One region of the Agrobacterium sp. CG160-95 genome, then DNA from elsewhere that is predicted to be linked to it. Evidence: riboswitches for the same ligand, from Rfam matches in the RefSeq annotation. Region 1 holds a riboswitch; each other region holds the start of a gene.
What was found. Region 1 has a riboswitch for thiamine pyrophosphate ahead of thiB (thiamine ABC transporter substrate binding subunit). Riboswitches for the same ligand answer to the same signal wherever they lie in the genome.
Positions count from the first base shown of each region.

Region 1 (7,506 bases):
CCATCCGTTATCTGGAACAGGCGCCGGATTTTGCCGGTTACGACACCGTGCAGGCCTATGCCGAGGCGGGGCTGGGACCTGGCGACGATCCCTATCGCGTTACCTATATTCTCGAGCATCTGGGCCTGACGGGACAGGAACATCCGGATAGCCTGTCCGGCGGCGAAGCGCGGCGTGCGGCCCTTGCCCGCGTCATGGCCCCTGAACCCGATATTCTGATGCTGGACGAGCCGACCAACCATCTGGACCTGCCCACAATCGAATGGCTTGAAGGCGAGTTGCAGCAGACGCGTAGCGCGCTGGTGCTGATCTCGCACGACAGGCGTTTTCTGGAAAAGGTTTCGACCTCGACCGTGTGGCTGGATCGCGGCCAGTCCCGTCGTCTCAATCGCGGTTTTGCGCATTTCGAGGAATGGCGCGACAAGGTGCTGGAAGAGGAAGAGCTGGAGCAGCACAAGCTCGGCAAGGCCATCGAGCGTGAAGAACACTGGATGCGTTACGGCGTGACCGCGAGACGCAAGCGCAACATGCGCCGCGTGGGCGAGCTTCAGGCAATGCGTGCGGACTATCGCGGCCACAAGGGACCGCAGGGCAGCGTGCAGGCGACGGCTGCGGAGGTGCGGGAATCCGGCAAACTGGTCATCGAGGCAGACGCAATCACTAAGTCTTACGGCGAGCGCGTGATCATCGCGCCGTTTTCGCTGCGGGTGCATCGCGGTGATTGCATCGGTCTCGTCGGGCCGAACGGTGCCGGCAAGACAACGCTTTTGAAGATGCTGACCGGCCAGCTTCAGCCCGATAGCGGCACGGTAAAGCTCGGCACCAATCTGGAAATCGCGACGCTTGATCAGAAGCGTGAAGATCTCAATCCAAACGATACGCTCGCTCATTACCTCACCGACGGTCGCGGCGACAATTTGCTGGTCAATGGCGAGTTGAAACATGTGACGGGTTACATGAAGGACTTCCTGTTCCAGCCGGAACAGGCCCGCACGCCCATCCGCAACCTCTCCGGTGGTGAGCGCGCCCGTCTTATTCTTGCGCGCATTCTGGCGCGGCCTACCAACCTGCTGATCCTTGACGAGCCGACCAACGATCTCGATATCGAAACACTCGATCTGTTGCAGGAAATCGTTGCGGGCTTTTCCGGCACGGTCATTCTCGTCAGCCACGACCGCGATTTCCTCGACCGTACCGTCACCTCCACAATCGCGCCCGCCAATCCGGACCAGCCGGACGGACGCTGGATCGAATATGCCGGCGGCTATTCGGACATGATGGCGCAACGCAAGGGTGCTGCGGAAGAAAAGCGCAAGGCGGAGAAGCAGGAAAAGGCAAAGACCGCCCCTTCCGCCTCCGCGTCGCAGGACGCTTCAAAGGCCAAGGGCAAGCTTTCTTTCAAGCAAAAATTTGCGCTCGAAAACCTTCCAAAGGAGATGGAGAAGGCGCAGGGCGAAATCGCCAAGCGTGAGCAGCGCATGGCCGATCCCAATCTGTTCACCAAGGACCCGGCTACCTTCAATACGCTGGCGCAGGAAATGACGAAGCTGCGCGAAAAGCTCGAAGCCATGGAAGAGGAATGGCTGGAGCTGGAGATGCTGCGCGAGGAAATTGAAGGGTGACTTGGTCGCGATTTCTTGACTGAGGTCTCATCCACCTTTGACAGGGAGCCGGAATTGCCGTTTCCTGTGCGGGTTCGGAGGAGTTCAGAAAATGCGCATGATCTTCGTCAATCTGCCGGTCAAGAATATCGAGACATCGAGAAGCTTCTTCACGGCTCTCGGTTTCACCTTCAATCCGGAATATTCGGATGACCGCACGCTCTGCATGATCGTTGAGGAGAACATTTTCGTGATGCTTCTTCAGGAGGAGCGTTTTCGTGATTTCATCAATGGCGATATCGCCGACGCCACACGCAGCACCGAGGTCCTGACCTGTCTCACAGCGGGAAGCCGTGAGGAAATCGACCGGATGATCGAAACGGCGCTCGCCTCGGGTGGCAGCAGCTGGAAACCGGTTCAGGATCACGGTTTCATGTATGCCGGTAGTTTTCAGGATCCCGACGGCCATGTCTGGGAACTGGTGCACATGGTGCAGCAGGCCTGACGGCAGCCATCTTGCCAATCAGAGACAGCGGGACTACATCATCATCTTGATCTAACGGGGTGTCTTTTGTGCTTGCGTGCAAAAGGCTGAGAGGCTTGCCAACCCGAAGAACCTGATCCGGTTCATACCGGCGGAGGGATTAGACGGCTTAAGGCAAGCGGCTATTTCCCTTTTCGTTTTTTGAGGAGATACCCGTGCGCCGTCGTCTTTTCCTGAATTCCCTCGTTGCCGTTTCGTTGTTTCTGCCCGGTCTTGCCACTGCTCAGGACAGACAGGAACTGACCGTCTACACCTATGAAAGCTTCGTTTCCGAATGGGGTCCCGGCCCCAAGGTGAAAGAGGCCTTCGAGAAGGTGTGCAATTGCACGGTCAATTTCGTCGGTGTAGCGGATGGCGTGGCGCTGCTCAACCGCCTGAAGCTTGAAGGGGCGGCGTCGAAGGCGGATGTCGCTGTTGGTCTCGACACCAATCTGGTCGCGGAAGCGAAACAGACCGGCCTCTTCGATATCAGCGGTATCGATGCATCGGTGGCCAAGGTGCCGGGCGGTTACAAGGACGACGTTTTCGTCCCTTACGACTACGGTCATTTCGCCGTTGTCTATGACACGCAGACGATAAAAAATCCGCCGACGAGCCTGAAGGATCTGGTGGACGGCGATCCTTCACAGAAAATCGCCATTCAGGACCCGCGCACCTCCACGCCGGGGCTTGGCCTGCTGCTCTGGGTGAAGTCCGTTTACGGCGACAAGGCACCGGAAGCCTGGGCGAAGCTCCGGAAGCGCATTCTCACCGTCACGCCGGGCTGGTCGGAATCCTATGGCCTTTTCACCAAGGGTGAGGTGCCGATGGTGCTCTCCTACACCACGTCGCCTGCCTATCACATGGTCTCGGAAAAGACGGATCGCTATCAGGCCGCGGCTTTTTCCGAGGGGAACTACATCCAGATCGAGGTTTCCGGCCTTCTCAAAAACGCGCCGCACAAGGAACTGGCGAAGCAGTTCCTCGCTTTCACGCTCACATCAGGATTTCAGGATGCCATTCCGGAAAACAACTGGATGATGCCGGTCGCGGCAACGTCCACGCCCCTGCCCGAGGCATTTTCCAAACTCGTCGTACCGCAGAAGACCTTCCTGATGGACCCGGAAGAGGTGGCGAAGAACCGCAAGGCCTGGATCGACGAATGGCTTGCGGCCATGAGCATGAACTGAGCAAGAGGCACGCCCGCGCATGATGCTGCGTCGCGACTACAGATGGTCGATCATTGGCGGAACGGCGGCGTTTGCCGCCGTTTTCCTGTTCATGGCGCTTGCTGTATCAGCACTCCTGTCTTTCGATGCCGGCACATCCGCCGCCGGAATCGTGGATGCCTACACGCTGCGCATCCTGCGCTTCACGCTCTATCAGGCAACGTTGTCCACTGTTCTTTCCATTGTTCTCGGCCTGCCGGTGGCGCTTGCGCTCTCCCGCAGACAGGATTTTCCGGGGCGGATTTGGATTATCAGGTTGATGGCTGTGCCGATGGGGCTGCCGGTCATCGTCGGCGCCTTCGGCATTATCACGATCTGGGGCAGGCAGGGTGTTTTGAATACTGCCCTTGTTTTTGCCGGTGCGGAGCAGCCCTTCAGTATTTACGGCCTTTCCGGCATTCTCATCGCCCATGTGTTTTTCAATCTGCCGCTTGCGGTGCGGCTGATGCTGGCCGGGCTGGAGCGGATTCCGGGCGAATATTGGCGGATGGCAGCAAGTCTTGGCATGGGGCCGGTTTCGGTTTTCCGCTTCATCGAGTGGCCGGCCGTCTCGCGGCTTGTTCCCGGTATTGCCGGGCTTGTCTTCATGCTGTGCGCCACCAGCTTCACGCTAGTGCTTCTGCTGGGCGGTGGACCGGCGGCGACGACACTTGAGGTCGCAATCTATCAGGCGCTGCGGTTTGATTTCGATCCGCAACGGGCAATCGCGCTTTCGGTTTTGCAGATTGCAGCCACAGCAGTTCTGCTCGGCCTTCTTGCCTTTTTGCCATTGCCCGAGGCGGAAATTGCCTCGCTTGGCCGCCCTGTTCGCCGTTTCGACGGCAAGCGTGTTGGCGCGCGCCTGTGGGACGGAGCGGCAATCATTTTTGCGGTTCTGCTGGTCGGCCTGCCGCTTGTTGCCATAACCGTCTCGGGTTTGGGGGCCGATCTGCCGCGTCTTTTGTCCGCGCCGATCTTCCTGCGTGCGGCGGCGACCAGCCTTGCAATCGCTGCGCTCTCCGCAACTCTCGTCGTGCTCTGCTGCTTTGCGATTATCGGTGCGCGACAGGCCGTGGGTTCCAGACGGCACGCGGCTCAGCCCTTGCGCCTTTTGTCCGCCACGCTCGGGGCGGGGTCATCGCTGGTGCTGCTGGTGCCGCCCGTCGTGCTGGGAAGCGGGTGGTTCCTGTTGCTGCGGCCCTTTGGAGATGTCAGTTTTTATGCTCCCGTTCTCGTGGCACTCATCAACATGCTGATGGCGTTGCCGCTTGCCATGCGGGTGCTGGAGCCAGCCTTCACCAGCCATTTTTTACGCACGTCCCGGCTCTCCGCCAGCCTTGGGCTTCAGGGACTGACGCGGCTGCGGTTCGCCGATCTGCCGGTACTGCGGCGGTCGCTTCTGATGGCGTTTTCCTTTGCCATGGCCCTGTCGCTCGGTGATCTTGGGGCGGTTGCCCTGTTCGGGTCGGAAAATTTCATCACCTTGCCATGGCTGGTCTATAGCAATATGGGCAGCTACCGCACCAATGATGCCGCCGGATACGCGTTCATCCTTGGCGTCGTCTGCCTGCTGCTTGCCGCGGGCGGCGTTTCACGGCAATCCCAATCAGCAAGGGCGAGTATATGACGGGTGACGAATTTGCCGTGGGGCTGGACAAGGTCATGCTGCGGCTCGGAACGCAGGATTTCGATCTCGATTGTGCATTCCCGCAAGGCCAGATGACTGCCGTCGTCGGTGCATCCGGTTCTGGCAAGTCGACGCTCCTCAATCTCATCGCCGGTTTTGAATTGCCCGATTCCGGGCGCGTCCTGATCGGCGGGCGGGACATGAAGGCGCTCGATCCTTCCGAACGACCGGTCTCCTCGATCTTCCAGGATAATAATCTTTTCGCCCATCTCGATATCTTCACCAATGTCGCGCTCGGCATCAGCCCCGGGATGAAGCTGGGGGAGGAAGACAGGCAGAGGATCGACGTGGCGCTCACACGCGTTGGTCTTGCGGGTTTTGACAAACGTTTGCCGGGCACGCTTTCCGGCGGGGAAAGGCAAAGGGCGGCGCTCGCGCGTGCGCTGGTCCGGAAAAAACCGGTCATGCTGCTGGACGAGCCTTTCGCGGCGCTCGATCCGGGGCTGCGGGCGGGCATGACCTCCCTGCTTCTCGACTTGCATGCTGAAACAAAAAATACGGCGATTATTGTTACGCACCATCCAGACGACATAAAAAAGCTGGCACAGCGGGTGGTTTTTCTTGATCGTGGCCGCGTTGTCTATGCGGGCTCGACCGCAGATTTCTTCGCCACACAAAATGTGAAGGCGGTCGACAGTTTTCTGAACGGCTGATCGCCTTATTTTCGACGCGTGCCGCTGGCAATCGCTTTAGATAACTTCAATGGCGTTAATTTGCACTTGCCAGTTTCAAGTCGTTGCCCGAGAAAAGACGAGAATTATTGCGTTCTTCAGGAATATTCCGGACTTGATGGATCGTTTTTACCGTTTCGACATTCATGGCTCGTTGGGGCGAATCTGTTATTCTGGTCTGCAATTAACGGATGATCAGGAACGTTAGGGGCAGGCATAGAGAATGAGAAATAGCATGACTGCGCAGTGGAGGCTTTTCTCCCGTTCAGGCCTTCGCCGTTCGGGCAGGATGGCTGCCGTGTGTTCCGTGCTGACGGCGTCTGCCGTATTCCTGTCATCGTGTCAGTCTCTCTTCAGCCCGGCCTACCAGTCCACCTTGCGGCCTTCGGACAATCCGCAGACCGTGGAAGAGGTGCAGAAGAACGATCCCCGTGCGCAGATGGGCGCGCGCGAACATCCGCGTATTGTGGCGAGTTATGGTGGCGAATATCGTGATGCCAAGACGGAGCGGCTTGTCGCCCGTATCGCCGGCGCGCTGACGGCTGTTTCGGAAAATCCGCAGCAATCCTATCGCATCACCATCCTCAACTCGCCTGCTATCAACGCTTTTGCGCTGCCGGGTGGGTATCTTTACGTGACGCGCGGGCTTCTGGCACTCGCCAACGATGCCTCGGAAGTGGCGGCCGTGCTTTCGCATGAGATGGGCCACGTTACCGCAAACCACGGCATCGAGCGCCAGCGCCGGGAAGAGGCGGAGGTGATTGCAAGCCGTGTGGTCGCCGAGGTTCTGTCGAGCGATCTCGCCGGCAAGCAGGCGCTTGCGCGCGGCAAGCTGCGGCTTGCGGCTTTTTCGCGCCAGCAGGAATTGCAGGCGGACGTGATTGGCGTGCGCATGTTGGGTGAGGCCGGCTACGACCCCTTCGCATCGCCGCGGTTTCTGGATTCCATGGCAGCCTATGCGCGTTTCTCCTCGGCTGATCCCGAAAATGACCAGAGCCTCGACTTTCTTTCCAGCCACCCAAACACGCCGCAGCGCATCGAGCTTGCACGCCGGCATGCCCGCGCCTTCGGCCAGGACGGTCAGGTCGGGGATCGGGGTCGCGACTGGTTTCTGGATGGCATAGACGGCCTGCTTTACGGCGACAGCCCGCAGGAGGGTTATGTCCGGGGCCAGACCTTCCTGCACGGAACGCTCGGTATCCGTTTCGATGTGCCGGAAGGTTTCGTCATCGACAACAAGGTCGAGGCCGTTCTTGCGACGGGTCCGGGCGATGTGGCGATCCGTTTCGACGGCGTGGCCGATCCGAAACAGACTACTCTTGCCAATTACCTTACCAGCGGCTGGGTTGCCGGCCTGATGCCGGAAACCGTGAAGGAAACGCAGATCAACGGTCTGGAGGCTGCCACAGCCCGTGCGACGGCGGACAAATGGGACTTTGACGTTACCGTCATCCGTGTTGGTCAGCAGATATTCCGCTTCCTGACGGCCGTGCCGAAGGGTAAAACGCAGCTCGATTCCATCGCCAACGTATTGCGCACGAGTTTCCGCAAGATGACGCCGCAGGAGATCGCATCGTTAAAACCTCTGCGCGTGCGCGTGGTGACGGTCAAGCCCGGTGAAACCGTGGCAACGATTGCCGCACGTATGATGGGGACCGACCGCAAGCTCGACATGTTCCGCATGATGAATGCGATGAGCGCCACCGCCACGCTTCAGCCCGGCCAGCGGGTGAAGATCATTGCGGAATGAGATGCTAACGAAAAACCCCGGATTGTGATCCGGGGTTTTTCGTTTCAGACGTTATCGATAATTACC
Region 1 is NZ_JBNWDU010000006.1:176,462-183,967, reverse strand. It holds gene ACQZ63_RS20545 (ABC-F family ATP-binding cassette domain-containing protein) at 1-1,622, shown strand, start outside; gene ACQZ63_RS20540 (VOC family protein) at 1,714-2,106, shown strand; TPP riboswitch at 2,152-2,262, shown strand; gene thiB (thiamine ABC transporter substrate binding subunit) at 2,301-3,314, shown strand; gene thiP (thiamine/thiamine pyrophosphate ABC transporter permease ThiP) at 3,334-4,959, shown strand; gene ACQZ63_RS20525 (ATP-binding cassette domain-containing protein) at 4,956-5,672, shown strand; gene ACQZ63_RS20520 (M48 family metalloprotease) at 5,980-7,440, shown strand; gene leuC (3-isopropylmalate dehydratase large subunit) at 7,502-7,506, opposite strand, start outside.

Region 2 (7,506 bases), 160 kb from region 1:
CCGCCACGACAAGATCATCAGTCGTATACGGAAAGACTTCGAAACCATCGTCGCAGAGAATTTTCGCCGCTTCGACGAGCGCAAAGACATCAGGCTGCAAGGTGTCGTGATGGCCGATGACCTCCAGCTTGATCCAGTTGGTGTGAAAAACCTCACGCGCCATCTTCGCCGTTAGCACCGCTTCCTTCACGGTATGGCAGCCAGCCGTATTGGGCAGAATGTAACGATCCAGCTCGCGGATCAGCTCAAAAAACTGGCCACCCTTCTTGCCGCCTGCCGTTTCCCGACGCAGCGAAATCGTCAGAATATCCGTGTTGCTGGCCCGCACTGCATCGGCAAGTACGGCGGGAGACGGATAACGCGCCGTGCCGAGCAGGAGGCGCGACGAGACCTCACGGCCATAAAGCGTCAGCATGGCCTCAACCTCCCTGCATCGGCGAAAGGATTTCGACACGGTCGAACGCCTTCAATCGATAATCGGCGCGCTCTTCCGAATGCACCAGATCGCCATTGACCGCCGTCGCCAGCCACTCGCCTTCATAATCGAGGCTGGTGAGTAACCCGGCCAGCGTCTCGGTGGCGAGATCAAGCTCGTCGCCATTCACTAGAAGTTTCATGATCCTGTTCCTTTCCAGAGATATCTTGGCAGACGATTTCAGCCGCCTGCCGCGCCATCGCCGGCGACAGCAGGAAGCCATGCCGGTGGGCGCCGTTGATGAAGACGGTCCGGCCGTCCTGCGTAACTTTCGGCAGATTGTCGGGATAGGCGGGGCGCACGCCCGTTCCGGTCTCGATGATTTCCGCTTCGCCGAAGGCCGGATGTACGGCATAGGCGGCGTTCAGAAACTCCATCATCGAGCGCGCTGAAATGGCTCCGGCATCCTCTGTCTCGATCATGGTCGCCCCCACCATGAAGCGACCCGGCTCACGCGGCACGATGTAAAGCGGAATGCGCGGATGTAAGAGCCGAACGGCGCGCGACAGGGAAACCTCTGACGTGGCTAGATAGAGCATTTCTCCCCGCACGCCGCGAAGATTGGCAATCTCGCCCACCGCCGCAGCGCCGGTGCAATCCACCACCCGATCGAACGGCTGCTCATCCACCGGAATAACCATATGAAACCGCACGCCCAAGCCGCAAAGCCGCGTATGCAGCGATTTGAGTGCAAGGCGCGGATCGAGATGCCCCTCGCCCGGGAAATAAAGCCCGGAGCGGAAACGCCCGGCAAGGTCAGACTCCAGAGCGGCGATTTCACCCTCATCCACCCATCGGTACCTTGCGGTTCTGGATGCGAAACGCGAAAGCTCGGCTTTGTCGCGGGCGGGCGCGACGACCAGCGTGCCGTGTCTGATGACAAGGCCGGGGGTCGCCTCATCCCACCAGTCGAGAGCCGCCTGGCCGAGTGTCAGTACCGCCTCGTCCGCACTTTCACGCTCGCACCAGGGCGCCAGCATTCCGCCCGCATAAAAGGATGCGCCGCGCGAGGCTTCAGCATTGCGCTCCGAAACCTCCACGGTTGCGCCGCGCCGCGCCAGTTCGAAGGCCGCCGTCAGACCGGCGACCCCCGTTCCCTTAACAAGAACACGCATGCTACTGGCCGTCTGCCGGGGTCGCGAGCGGCATGTAAAGCTCGCCACCTTCCTTGAAGCGCGCGGCCATGGCCTCCAGCCCTTCCTTCTGCGCCTCGGCGCGGATGTCGTGGGAAATCCGCATCGAGCAGAATTTCGGCCCGCACATCGAGCAGAAATGCGCGACCTTGTGCGCCTCCTTCGGCAGGGTCTCGTCATGGAAGGAGCGCGCCGTGTCCGGATCCAGCGACAGGTTGAACTGGTCTTCCCAACGGAACTCGAACCTTGCACGCGACAGCGCATCGTCCCGCACCTGTGCCGCCGGATGCCCCTTGGCGAGATCGGCCGCGTGAGCCGCGATCTTGTAGGTGATGACACCGACCTTCACGTCGTTACGATCAGGCAGACCCAGATGTTCCTTCGGCGTGACATAGCAGAGCATCGCCGTGCCAAACCAGCCGATCATCGCTGCCCCGATGCCGGAAGTGATGTGGTCGTAACCGGGGGCGATATCGGTCGTTAGCGGCCCAAGCGTATAAAAGGGCGCCTCACCGCAGGTCTTCAACTGCTTGTCCATGTTCTCCTTGATCTTGTGCATCGGCACATGGCCGGGGCCCTCAATCATGACCTGGCAATCCTTCGCCCATGCGATCTGTGTCAACTCACCGAGCGTCTCCAGCTCGGCAAATTGCGCGGCGTCGTTGGCGTCGGCAATCGAACCGGGCCGCAACCCGTCACCCAGCGAGAAGGAAACATCATAGGCACGGCAGATGTCGCAGATCTCGTCGAAATGCTCGTAGAGGAAGCTTTCCTTGTGATGATGCAGACACCACTTGGCCATAATCGACCCGCCGCGTGAGACGATACCGGTGACACGGTTGACGGTAAGCGGAATGTAATGCAGCCGAACACCGGCATGGATGGTGAAATAATCCACGCCTTGCTCCGCCTGTTCGATCAACGTATCGCGGAACACTTCCCAGTTCAGGTCCTCGGCAATGCCGTTGACCTTCTCCAGCGCCTGATAAAGCGGCACCGTGCCGATCGGTACCGGCGAATTGCGGATGATCCATTCGCGGATATTGTGGATGTTGCGCCCTGTCGAAAGGTCCATGACGGTATCGGCACCCCAGCGGATCGCCCAGACCATCTTCTCCACCTCTTCGGCCATGGAGGAGGTGACGGCGGAATTGCCGATATTGGCGTTGATCTTGACCAGAAAATTACGGCCGATGATCATCGGCTCAAGCTCGGGGTGATTGATGTTGGCCGGGATGATGGCGCGACCCGATGCGACTTCCTGACGGACGAACTCCGGCGTCACATAATCGGGTATCTGCGCACCGAAACTCTCGCCATCACGAGCCAGCTTCTCCTTCGCCGCTTCGCGCCCCAGATTTTCGCGGATGGCGATGAACTCCATTTCCGGCGTGATGATGCCTGCCCGCGCATAGGCAAGCTGCGTTACGGCTTTTCCTTCCGTGGCCCTCAGCGGCTGGTGGCGCACGGCAAATTCAGGCGTCAGCCGCTCGCCAGTGGCAAAGCCGTTATCCTCCGGTTTGACGTGCCGACCGTCGTAAGCCGCGACATCGCCGCGCGCTAAAACCCAGTCGTGACGCAGGCGCGGCAGACCCTTTTCGATCAGAACGTTATGCAATGGATCGGTATAGGGGCCTGAGGAATCATAGACCGTGACCGGCGGTTCTCCCGCCGTCGGGTGGACGGCGATTTCGCGCATCGGCACGCGAATATGCGGATGCAAAATTCCGGTTTTGTGGATTTTCGTGGAGGCGGGATGCGGCCCGGTTGTGACGACAAGCGGGATATTCTTGGCAACGATATTCATCATGAGGCTCCAAAGTTTGACAGTGGAGACCCAGTTCGAGCCGGAATGATGGAAAATACCGACGCGTCGGCAGCGCAAGTTACACGCAATCCGACCTTCGGTCTTTGCACCGTCCCTACGCCAGTATGAACTGGATCAGGTTCAACGGGTCACTGCGCATAAAAGCAGAATCTCAGCCCCTTGACGGGACACCCCTGGTGAATGGACACAAGAGAAAACACCGCCCGACATTTGTCAAGGGTGCTGCTGATGGCTGGCAAAGGTGGACGAACAACAAAAGCGCCGTTAGTGGTAATTAACCTAACGGTTTAGGCGAATATTATCGTTTTCAAATTAACGATAAGCACAAACCATCCTGATGTTAAATTCATGGGAGATAAGTCGGAATGAATGCGACTATTCGTGAAATACTGGCAAAATTCGGCCAGCTTCCTACCCCCGTCGATACGATTGAAAACGAAGCAGATCTTTATGCGGCAGGTCTTTCTTCCTTTGCATCGGTGCAATTGATGCTGGGTATCGAGGAAGCTTTCGATATCGAATTCCCCGACAACCTCTTGAACCGCAAGTCCTTTGCCAGCATCAAGGCCATTGAAGACACCGTTAAGCTCATTCTGGATGGTAAAGAGGCAGCCTGATGAATGTGACCGTTGCGCCGCAGGATGAAACGCTGTCCGCGCGCGCAAGCCGCGTCGCAGCAATTGCCGCCAAACACGCGGACGAGGTGGACGTCACCGGTCGCTTCCCGGAGGAAGCCGTCAAGGCGCTGAGACAAGAGCGCCTTCTCGGCATTCAGGTCCCGTCCTCTCTTGGTGGCGAAGGCGCATCCATACAGCAAATCGCCGATATCTGCGCCCGGCTTGGCCAGGCCTGTTCGGCAACCGCGATGATTTTCGCCATGCACCACATCAAGGCATCGAGCCTTGTGGAACACGGCGAGACAAGCCCATGGCATGCGGGCTTCATGAGCCGCATTGCAAGCGAACAGCTTCTGCTCGCCTCGGCCACGACGGAAGGCGGAATCGGCGGCAATCTGCGCAATTCCATCTGCGCTATCGAGGTCGAAGGAGACATTTGCCGGCTGGAGAAGGACGCCACCGTCATTTCCTACGGCAGCAATGCGGATGCCATCCTCATCACCTCGCGCGCCCACAAGGATGCCGCCCCGGCCGATCAGGTGATGACCGTCTTCCTGAAAGATCAGTACAGGCTCGAGAAGACCCATGTCTGGGACACACTCGGCATGCGTGGCACCTGTTCGGACGGTTTCCTGTTCCGCGGCGAGGCACCGGCGATGCAGATATTCCCAAAACCCTTTGCGGAAATCGCCGCGCAATCCATGCTTGCAAGCTCGCATCTTCTGTGGAGTGCCGTGTGGTATGGCATCGCGTCGGATGCGGTGCTGCGCGCGCAATCCTTCGTCAGGACGGCTGCACGCAAGTCGCCCGGTGTCACACCGCCAGGCGCTATCCACATTGCCGAAATTTCCACCAAATTGCAGGTGGTCAAATCCAACGTCATTGCGGGCGTAAAGGCTTACGAAGACACCAAGAGCGACCCGGACAAGCTGATGTCCATGGCGTTCGCGGTTGCCATGAACAATGTGAAGATTTGTTCTTCGGAAACCATTCTGGAGATCATCGACCAAGCGATGCTGGTCTGCGGCATCATGGGCTACAAGAACGGCACGCCCTACAGCCTTGGTCGACACCTTCGCGACGCGCATTCCGCGCGCCTGATGATTTCCAACGACCGTATTCTCGGCAATTCCGCCAATCTCCTGCTGGTTCACAAGCAGGACACCAGCCTCTTGGGATAAGACCATGGATATGCAAACATCGTTTCTCGATCGACTGTTCGAAGAAGGCCTGCTGATTGAAACGGGTGTCGATGGTCTTTACGGACGCAGCGGCCAGTTCGAGGATGTCATTGCCGCATTCGAACGCCTGATCGACCGCACCGGCGGCCCGGACAGTGCAGAGGCGATCCGCTTTCCGCCCGGCATCAACCGCGCCTATTTCGAAAAGAGCGGTTACATGAAAAGCTTCCCGCAGCTTGCGGGCACGGTGCATTCCTTCTGCGGTTGCGAACTTGACCATGTCAGCCTTCTCAAATCCATGGATGAGGGCGGCGACTGGACAAAGGACCAGAAAGCAACCGATATCGTGCTGACGCCGGCCGCTTGCTACCCTCTTTATCCGACCATCGCCAAGCGCGGCGCATTGCCTTCCGGCGGCGGTCTCTACGACATCCAGTCCTATTGTTTCCGCCATGAACCCTCGAAGGACCCGGCACGTCAGCAGCTTTTCCGCATGCGGGAATATGTGCGCATGGGCACGGAGAGTGATGTGACCGAATTCCGCCAGACATGGATGGATCGCGGCGTGGCGATGATGGAAGCCGTGGGCCTTGAAGTGACCATCGACGTGGCCAACGATCCCTTCTTCGGCCGCGCCGGCAAAATGCTCGCCAACAACCAGCGCGACCAGAACCTGAAATTCGAACTGTTGATTCCCGTCACATCCGCCACCAACCCGACGGCCTGCATGAGCTTCAATTACCATCAGGACGCCTTTGGCCAGAAATGGGGATTGAACCTCGACAATGGTGATGTGGCTCACACTGCCTGCGTCGGTTTCGGCCTTGAGCGCATTGCGCTGGCACTTTTTGCGCATCACGGACTGGATGTAAAAACATGGCCCGAAAAGGCCTTGAAAACACTCTGGGGCTAACCATTCATGCGGCAGATTTTCCCCGGTCTCGATCCCAAAAATTATGTGCAGCACGCGCTTCATTCTTCGGAAAGAATGTGGCCGGAGACCAATTGCTACATCGATTTGTGGATCGAGGTGCTGGCCTCGAAAGGGTTGCCGCCTGAGGCCATGTTCGGCTTCACACTGACGCAGGATTTCGAAGGCGACCAGTTCACCTTCTTCAAAGTGCCGCTGGAAGATCTGGAAGCACTTTATGGCGTTCGCGCCACCGAACTTGCGATCTTCGACCGGGTGGAAAACCATATCGAAGCGCAACTGGAGCGCGGTCGCATCTGCCTGATCGAGATGGACAGCTTCTATATGCCCGATACCCACGGGGTGGGCTACCGGAAGGAACATGGCAAGACCACCATCGCCATCAACCGGCTGGACCTTGCAAACCGGGAACTCGATTATTTTCATAATGCAGGCTTTTTCCACCTGTCGGGCGAAGATTTCGACGGCCTGTTCCAGCATCATCTGACAGAGAGCGAGCCGCCCTTCCTGCCCTATACGGAATTTGCGAAATTTGCAGACAGCAACCCTTCGCCGGCACATATCCGCAAAACGGCCGAACGGCTGCTGAAGTTTCATTTTTCACGGCGACCATCCGACAATCCGGTCAGGTCTTTTGCAGCCGTGTTTCCGGCTCAGGTCGAGAAGGTGGCAGACCGGCCGTTCGGCTTTTTCCACAAATATGCCTTCAATACGCTGCGCCAGCTCGGCGCCAATTTCGAACTGGCGGCGAGCCACCTCGAATGGCTGGACAAGAGCGAATTTGCTGAAGCGAGAGACCACGCGCTGCGCATATCCGAGGTCGCCAAGACCGTGCAGTTCCAGCTAGCTCGCGCCGTCACGCGCCGTAAATTCGACGCGCTCGCCTCGGTGCTCGATCCGGCTGCGGAAGCATGGGATGGTGTGATGGAAGCCCTTGCGGCAAAATTGTCGAACACCAGCGAGGCCGCGTGAGGACTTATCTTCCGCGCGAAAGCGAAAAATTACTAAGCGAAGGCTGGACGCTGACAATGACGTCCGCCAACGCCTGCGAAACGCCCTCGGAAATTCCCGCAACCCTTGAAAGCTTCCACGTATCCGTTCCCGGAACAGTGGCGCAAGCTCTGGAACTGGCCGGAAAATTTGACCGTTTCAATCCGACACCATTGAACGACAAGGATGCCTGGTACCGTCTGACGATGATTTCCGATGTGCGGGAGCGGGCGATCCTGCGCTTCGACGGCCTGTCGACGATTGCAGAAATCTTCCTCAACGGCGAACTGATCGCCGCCAGTCAGAGCATGTTCGAAAGGCTGGAAGTGCCGGTTGAACTGACAGGCGCGG
Region 2 is NZ_JBNWDU010000006.1:19,132-26,637, forward strand. It holds gene ACQZ63_RS19810 (thiazole synthase) at 1-415, opposite strand, end outside; gene thiS (sulfur carrier protein ThiS) at 420-617, opposite strand; gene thiO (glycine oxidase ThiO) at 586-1,590, opposite strand; gene thiC (phosphomethylpyrimidine synthase ThiC) at 1,592-3,415, opposite strand; TPP riboswitch at 3,510-3,621, opposite strand; gene ACQZ63_RS19830 (acyl carrier protein) at 3,802-4,053, shown strand; gene ACQZ63_RS19835 (acyl-CoA dehydrogenase family protein) at 4,053-5,234, shown strand; gene ACQZ63_RS19840 (amino acid--[acyl-carrier-protein] ligase) at 5,239-6,147, shown strand; gene ACQZ63_RS19845 (DUF1839 family protein) at 6,154-7,137, shown strand; gene ACQZ63_RS19850 (glycoside hydrolase family 2 protein) at 7,134-7,506, shown strand, end outside.
Region 2: another riboswitch for thiamine pyrophosphate. It lies ahead of thiC (phosphomethylpyrimidine synthase ThiC); the one in region 1 lies ahead of thiB (thiamine ABC transporter substrate binding subunit).

Region 3 (7,506 bases), on a different contig from region 1:
TTGCTGTCATGACTGTCTCGCTTTCAGCGCTGCATCGACTGCCGCGCGGAAGTCCCTGGTTGTGCTGGCAATATCGCCTGCGCGGAAGATTGCAGAAATGACGGCGACACCATCCGCACCGGCAGCGATGACGTTCGGCACGCGGGCAAGATCGATACCGGCGATGGCGCCCACCGGCATGCCCGGCCGCAATTCGCGGAGCAGAGTGCGGAGCGTCGTAAAGCCGTCAAGGCCGACAGGCTTGTCTGGATTTACCTTGGAAACGGTTTCGAACACGCCACCAATGCAGGCGTAATCGGCGGGCATGGAGGCCGCCCGCTCGGCATCGGCGCGGTTCTTGACGGTGAGGCCGATGATCGCCTTATCTCCAAGGATGCGTCTGGCGGTTTTGGCATCCATATCATCGGCGCCGAGATGCACCCCGTCCGCGCCAGAGGCGAGCGCCACATCCACCCGGTCGTTGATGACCAGCGGCACGCCCGTGCCGGCAATGGCTTCGCGAATTGCGCTGGCGTTTTCGATCATCTCCCGCGTGGAGGCGTGTTTGTCGCGATATTGCAGAATGGTCGCGCCGTTGAGTGTGGCCGCCAGAGCAAGCTCGCCCAAGGGCGCAACATCGCCGAGGCTCGCATCGACCAGCGCGTTGAGACGGTAATCAACCTTGTTCATGCTCAATCCTCGCATGGTTTCTTATGTCTTCGCCGGAAATTTCTGAAAGAACATCCAGAAATGCCGGCTCGAATGTGCCGGGACCTTTGGCGTTTTTCGCTGCCAGTTCGGCTGCGACACCCGTGATGGCGAGGGCGGCGGCGGCGGCCGTCAGTGCGTCTTTTTCCACCGCCATGAAGGCGGCGATGACGCCACCCGATAGGCAACCCGTGCCTGTCACCTTCGCCATCCACGGGTGACCGTTGACGATTCTGACGCTCCTTGTGGCATCGCGCAGGTTATCGACAGGTCCGGTCTCTATCCTGATGGCGTTCGGAACAGCACCGATCAGGCTCATCTCAGCGCTGTTGCCGCGCACGATGGTGGGTCCAAGCGAGATCAGGTCACGCGCGAACGCCAGTCGCGATGGCGAATAGTCGCAATGCACGGGGTCCAGAATCCACGGCTTGCCAGCCGCGCGGGCGATCTCGACGGCAAATCGAATGACTTTTCGCCGGTCGGCGTCGAGCGTGCCGAGATTGATCGTCACCGCATCGGCTTTCGTGACGAAAGCACCGATTTCTTCGAGTGAGGTTGTCATCGAGGGTATGCCGCCGACAACGGTAATGCCGTCCGCGGTGAATTTCTGTACCACTGTGTTCATCAGGCAATGCACGCGCGGGCGCGTCTGCCTTACCCTTTCGAGGATCTCTGCGGCCTTCGCCGCAGTCGGAAAACTGTTTGCCATGGTTATTGCAACTCCACGGCAATGTCTTCCGCCGCCGGCGCCTGCTTGATCAGTTGCATGTCTTGCATGAAGGTGCCGAAGCGTGTGTAGCGGGCGCGATCGAGTGCGGCTGGACGTTTGGCGAAACGCGGCAGCGTATCGAAAAACGCCTGTTTGTTCAGCGCGTCGTCAAGGTTCGGATAGGCCTTGATGAAAAGCTGCCAGGATTCTTGCGGGTGGTTGGTGATGAAAATCGCCGCCTGCTCAACGGCCGAGAGAAAACGCGGCAGGCGGCTATCTTTCACGAGATCTCGATGGGTGACGAATATGAGCTCGTCATAGGCGGGCACGCCATGTTCCTCGGGGAAGAACGAGCGGCCTTCGTGGCCTTCAAGCTTCATCTGCGTCAGTTCGAAATTGCGGAAACCGCCAAGCGTGGCATCGACCTTGCCGGCGATCAGGGATGGCGAGAGTGAGAAATTGACGTTGACCAGTTCAACATCGTCCTTTGTCAGTCCCTCCTTCTCCAGCATGCGCTTCAGCATCGCATCCTCGAAACCGGAAACCGAGAAGCCGACCTTCTTGCCTTTCAGGTCCTTCAGGCTCTTGATCGGCCCGTCGGCCAGAACGGTGACGGTGTTCAGCGGGGTTTCCACCAGCGTGCCGAAACGGACGAGCGGCAGCCCTGCATCGTGGTCGAGATAGAGGTTCGGCTGATAGTGTACACCGATATCGGCCTGCTTTGCCGAGACCAGACGCGGTACGGCGGATGGGTCTGCGGGCGGAACCAGCTCAACGTCCAGCCCGGCATCTGCGAACAGGCCGCGTTCCTTGGCGATCACCATCGGAGCGTGGTCCGGGTTCACGAACCATTCCAGCAACACGGTAAGCTTGTCGGCCGCCTGCGATTGCACGGGCGCAAACACGCTTGCTGCCGCGACGACGAGGGAAAGAAGAGTTCGTTTCATGGTGCCGAAAGTCTCCGCAAATATTTGAAAGGAATGACGTGGTCTGTTTCTTTGGCCCAGGGGGCGAGGTTGGCCGTTGCCCGGTCGACGACAAGCCGCAGCAGCACCGCCATGACGGCGAGAATAGTCATGGCGGCGAACATTGTGTCGGTCTGCATGCGGGCATTGGACTGGATCATGACAAAACCGAGCCCGGCGGAGGCGCCCACCCATTCGCCAATGACCGCGCCGAGCGGGGCGAGCGGAGCTGCGACCCTCAGCCCGGAAATGAGTGCGGGAAGCGCCAGCGGCACACGCAGCCGGGTGAGGATTTGCCAGTGGCTCGCCTCCGTCAGCGAGGCGGCATCGAGGATTGTCCGATCCGTGCGGTTGAGGCCGTCGGTGAAGGCTGAAGCGACGGGAAAAAAGATGATGATCGCCGTCATGACAACTTTCGAGGCCATGCCGAAACCGAACCAGAGTACGAGAATAGGGGCCAGCACGAAGACCGGAAATGCCTGCAACACGAGAACCATGGGCCAGACGAGGCGGCCAAAACGCGGGACGGCGGCAATCGTAAAGGCAACGAGAATGCCGGCGGCAATGCCAGCCGCAAGCCCGACAGCCATTTCACCTGATGTCACCATGGCCTGTCCGAACAGGAAGGCTGGCTGGCGCAGGAGTGCTGCGGCAACATCGGCGGGCGAGGGCAGGATGTAGCGGGGCGGTGCAAACAGCCAGATGCCCAGCTGCCAGACAATCAGAATAAGAACGACGCCCTTCAGCGCATGGGAGGCACGCATCGGCCGGGACTCAGACGCAGCCGTACCGTATACGAAGGGAAGGATGTTTCATCATCATCGTTCGGTCTCCAGCTGTGGCGATCACGGAGATCCGGGCAAAGCGGAGAAGAGAAAGGGCAGTAACGCAAACGCGCTACAGTTTCCGTTCCTACGCCGGCATGACCCGGATCAGGTTCAAGGGTCCGGCTCATCGCCATCTCAGCACCGTCAGGTGCTCCCCTCGGAAGAGACTGTTTTGCTAGGAGGGTTTTGAAGTAATGTCAACTTTGAAAGTTAACGAGAATATTGGCGAATTTGCCGCGAACATATTAGTTATTGATTATATTAAGTTTATCAAAAATTAGTTATTTATTGAAACCGCTTTTCAATTCCGCTGTATTAGCTTCAGCTCCCAGATTGGTTGGGGGCGAACTTGAAAAACTTCTGGCGAGAGAAATCTGGAAATTTTGGCATTCTGACCGCGCTGCTCATGGTGCCTCTGTGCGGGGCTGCCGGTGTGGCGCTCGATATTACGCGCGGCATGTCGGTCAAAGCCGATCTGCAGCAGGCAGCGGATTCCGCGGCTCTGGCGGCAGTCGCCGATATGTCCGCAAGTGTTCAGGCGGCAAAGAAGATGTCGGGGGACGGTGTCATTCCCGTCGGCAATGAAGAAGCCCGGGCATTCTTCGATGGCAATCAGCGCGGCGACGCGGACTACACCATTACCTCGGTCGATGTTTCGGTGATCAAGCACGGCAATGTGGTCGAGTCGTCCGTCAGCTTCAAGGCGTCGGTCAGCACGACCCTCTCAGGGCTTCTGGGGAAGGATTTCGTTTCGGTTGCCGGCACGGCCACGGCCAAATACGAAACGGAAACCTTCAGCGATTTCTATCTTCTGCTTGATAATACGCCCTCCATGGGAGTGGGCGCGACACCCACGGATGTTGCCACCCTGGTTGCGAATACTGGCGATAAATGCGCTTTTGCCTGCCACATCGTGAAGGACGGCGTGGCAGACCCGAACAGCTATTACTTCAAGGCCAAGAAACTCGGGGTTACGACGCGTATCGACGTGGTTGCCAAGGCAACCGCCAGCCTGATGGACACGGCAAAGTCCACGCGCAAAAGCAGCAATCAATATCGCATGGCCGTCTATACCTTCGGGGAACGGGCGGAAGATACCAAGCTGCTTGAGGTCGTTTCGCTGACATCGGATCTGGACGCAGCAAAGAAAAAAGCTGGTGAAATCAACCTGATGTCAATCCCCTATCAGGGATACAACAACGACCAGCAAACAGATTTCGACCGGGCACTGATCCAGATTGGAGATAAGGTCGGCAGTTCGGGCACGGGCGCAAGCTCGGCGAACCCGGATAAGGTTATTTTCTTTGTTTCAGACGGGGTGGGCGACAGTTACAAGCCGTCCTCCTGTACGAAAAAACTGACGGGAGGCCGCTGTCAGGAGCCGATCGACATCAAAGACTGTACGAAACTGAAGGAAAAGGGTTTTCGTATCGCGGTGCTTTATACCACCTATCTGCCGCTGCCGACGAATGACTGGTATAATAGCTGGATCAAGCCCTTTCAGGCGGAAATTGGCTCACGCATGCAGAGCTGCGCTTCCCCGGGTCTGTACTTCGAAGTCAGCCCGTCCCAGGGCATCAGCGACGCGATGACGGTGCTGTTCAAGAAAGCCATTACATCACCACGCCTGACGGGCTGATGGCCGTCTAGCTAGGCCTGTTAAAGCATCGGTTGAACGCCGCAATATCTGCGGCGTTTTTTGGAAATGGCCGGAAGGTGATGCTTCAAGCGATATTACGAAGCCGTTCAAATAACGCAGTAAAGGGCGTTTCAGCGCGGTAGAACACAGCCGGTTGGCCTATCGGAGCCTCCACGGTGATCTCGTGCCCGCCAAAATACCGCGCGCCACTCCAAAGATGCATCCATTCCCCATCGCCCGGAAGGTAAAGCGTGCGCTGCGTCTCCCCCGCCTTCCACACGGGTGCGACCAGCATGTCGGCCCCGTAGAGATAGCTGTCCTGAATGGCATAGGTCTGCCGGTCGTTCTCGTGATGCAGGAAAAGCGGGCGCTGTACCGGCAGGCCGGTTTTGGCCGCTTCAGTGGAGAGCGATTTCAGATAGGGGGCTAGTGCGACATAGATTGCCGTCATGCGGGCAAAATGGCCAAGAACGGTCTCGTCCTGATCGATCTGGAGATTGTCGCGCGGGCGATTGCCCTCATGGGTGCGCATGAGAGGAGTAAAGGCTGCCATCTCCGTCCAGCGCATGATGAGTTCCGGGGTTCTGACATTGCCGAACAGGCTGGTATAACCGCCAATATCGGAATGGTGATAGGCATTGCCGAGAAGACCGGAGGACAGCGCACCGCATATGACAGTGACGAGACCGTCATGGCGGGAGAAATCGACGGACTGGTCGCCGCCCCACAGCAGCGGGCAGTGGGCTTGCACACCGGTAAAGCCCGCCCGCATGAAGAACAGCGCTTCGCCGGTTTTGCCACGGCTTTCAACAGCCTTGGCGTTGACCTCTGCCCAGAGCGTCGGCCAGGCATTGTGCATCAGCTTGGCGTCGATGCCGTTCGATAGCGTGATGTCGATCGGCAGATATTCGCCGAAATCCGCCATCCAGCCGGAAAGGCCGAAATCCAGCATGTTCCTGCCGATGATCTCTTCGGAAAACCACTTGGCTGCGGCCGGATTGGTGAAATCGACCACGCCACAATCGAACTCGCCGAAATCCACGAGCGCCGTCTTGCCGTCCGCGCCGGTGGCGAAATAACCGGCCGCCTCCGCCTCCGGAAAAAGCGGGCCGTCGACGCAGAGATAGGGGTTCACGTATCCCAGAAAACGAATGCCCTGATCGGCAAGCTCCGCGATCTTCTGACGCAAATGCGGATAACGCGCCTCATTGGCCTGCCAGTCCCAGAAGAGCCGGGCGCCGAAGGATGTCTGGCGAAGCCCCACCCAGTCCTCGCACCACAGGCCGGAGACCTTGGTTCCGGCAGCGCGGATTTTTTCCAGCCGGGCAAAGGAGTTGGCGCCATCCTTTAACCCGATGATCGCGCCGCCATAGACCCACTCCGGCAGTTCCGGCTGGCGTCCGAACCGCAGCGAGAGGGCGGAAACGATATCGGTGAAACGATCGCCGGTGAAAAACTCGATCCTTTCGGGGATTGCCCAGATCTCGACTTCGTGGAAATCTTCGTTGCGGAAATCGAAGACCGAATAGGCGCTGGTTTCCACATGCAGCGCATATTTGCGCGACGACAGATAGGTCGGCTGCGGGTAATTGGTGTTGTAATAATCGCCACCCGCCTTGCCGCTGACGTCAGCCTTGAAGGTGATTTCAGCGGTCTTGTCGCGGCCGACACCGGGTTCGGAGGTCCAGAGCGGAAAGCGGCGGCCGCGCATGTCGAAATAGGACATCTGTTCGCCACCGCCCCAGACATGTTCGTCCTCATCTGCGATGATCCGCAGCCACAGCCGATTGATGGTTTCATCCAGCGCCGTGACCCTGATGGCATTTCCATCCAGCGCCAGATGAAGGCGCGCGGCCTGCCCGGGTGCGGAAGACAGCGTAACGCTGTCGCCACTGACTTCGGCGTGGCGGAGCGCAGTTCGTTCGATGACGTAGTCCTCGATATCGAAATTGCCGCGATACATATCCATCCGCTCCTTGCCGAAACCGGCGAAGAAAGCCGGGTTCTCAGGCGAATGAGAAAGAATGGTGTGGCTGCCAATCGCAAGCGTGAAGCCGTCTTTGGTCTTTTCGAATTGCATGACTGTACCTGTTTAACCCTTGAGACCGCCGGCGGTGAGACCGGAGACGACGCGTTCCTGAAAGATGACGATCAGGATCGCAACCGGGACGATGCCGACCACCAGCGCCGCCGAGATGACGGGCCAGGGGAAAGCGAACTCACCCTGGTAAAGCTGGATGCCGACCGGCAGCGTGCGCAGTGCCGGATTGGAATTGAAGGAAAGCGCCAGCAGGAATTCGTCCCAGGCGTTCACGAAAGCGAGAATACCGGCGGTGAAGACGCCTGGCGCGCATAGCGGCACGACAACCTTGAACAGCGCGCCGATGCGGGTGCAGCCATCAATCATGGCGGCGTTTTCCAGATCGCGCGGGATGCTTTCGAAGAAGGACACCAGCATCAGCGTGCAGACCGGCAGGGAGAGCACGGTGTAAGGCAGTATAAGAGCGGTCCAGCTATTGAGCAGGTTGAGCGCACGCATGATCTCGAACAGAGGCACCAGCAGCGTTACCAGCGGGAATGTGGAAACGGCGATGATGAGCGAGAGGATCAGCGCCCGGTACTTGAGATCGAGCCGCGCCAGCGCATAGGCTGCCAGCACCGAAATCAGAATTGTGAGGG
Region 3 is NZ_JBNWDU010000002.1:633,535-641,040, forward strand. It holds gene thiD (bifunctional hydroxymethylpyrimidine kinase/phosphomethylpyrimidine kinase) at 1-10, opposite strand, end outside; gene thiE (thiamine phosphate synthase) at 7-669, opposite strand; gene ACQZ63_RS09545 (hydroxyethylthiazole kinase) at 656-1,396, opposite strand; gene ACQZ63_RS09550 (ABC transporter substrate-binding protein) at 1,399-2,343, opposite strand; gene ACQZ63_RS09555 (ABC transporter permease) at 2,340-3,125, opposite strand; TPP riboswitch at 3,254-3,356, opposite strand; gene ACQZ63_RS09560 (TadE/TadG family type IV pilus assembly protein) at 3,538-4,827, shown strand; gene ACQZ63_RS09565 (alpha-glucosidase) at 4,913-6,907, opposite strand; gene ACQZ63_RS09570 (carbohydrate ABC transporter permease) at 6,920-7,506, opposite strand, start outside.
Region 3: another riboswitch for thiamine pyrophosphate. It lies ahead of ACQZ63_RS09555 (ABC transporter permease); the one in region 1 lies ahead of thiB (thiamine ABC transporter substrate binding subunit).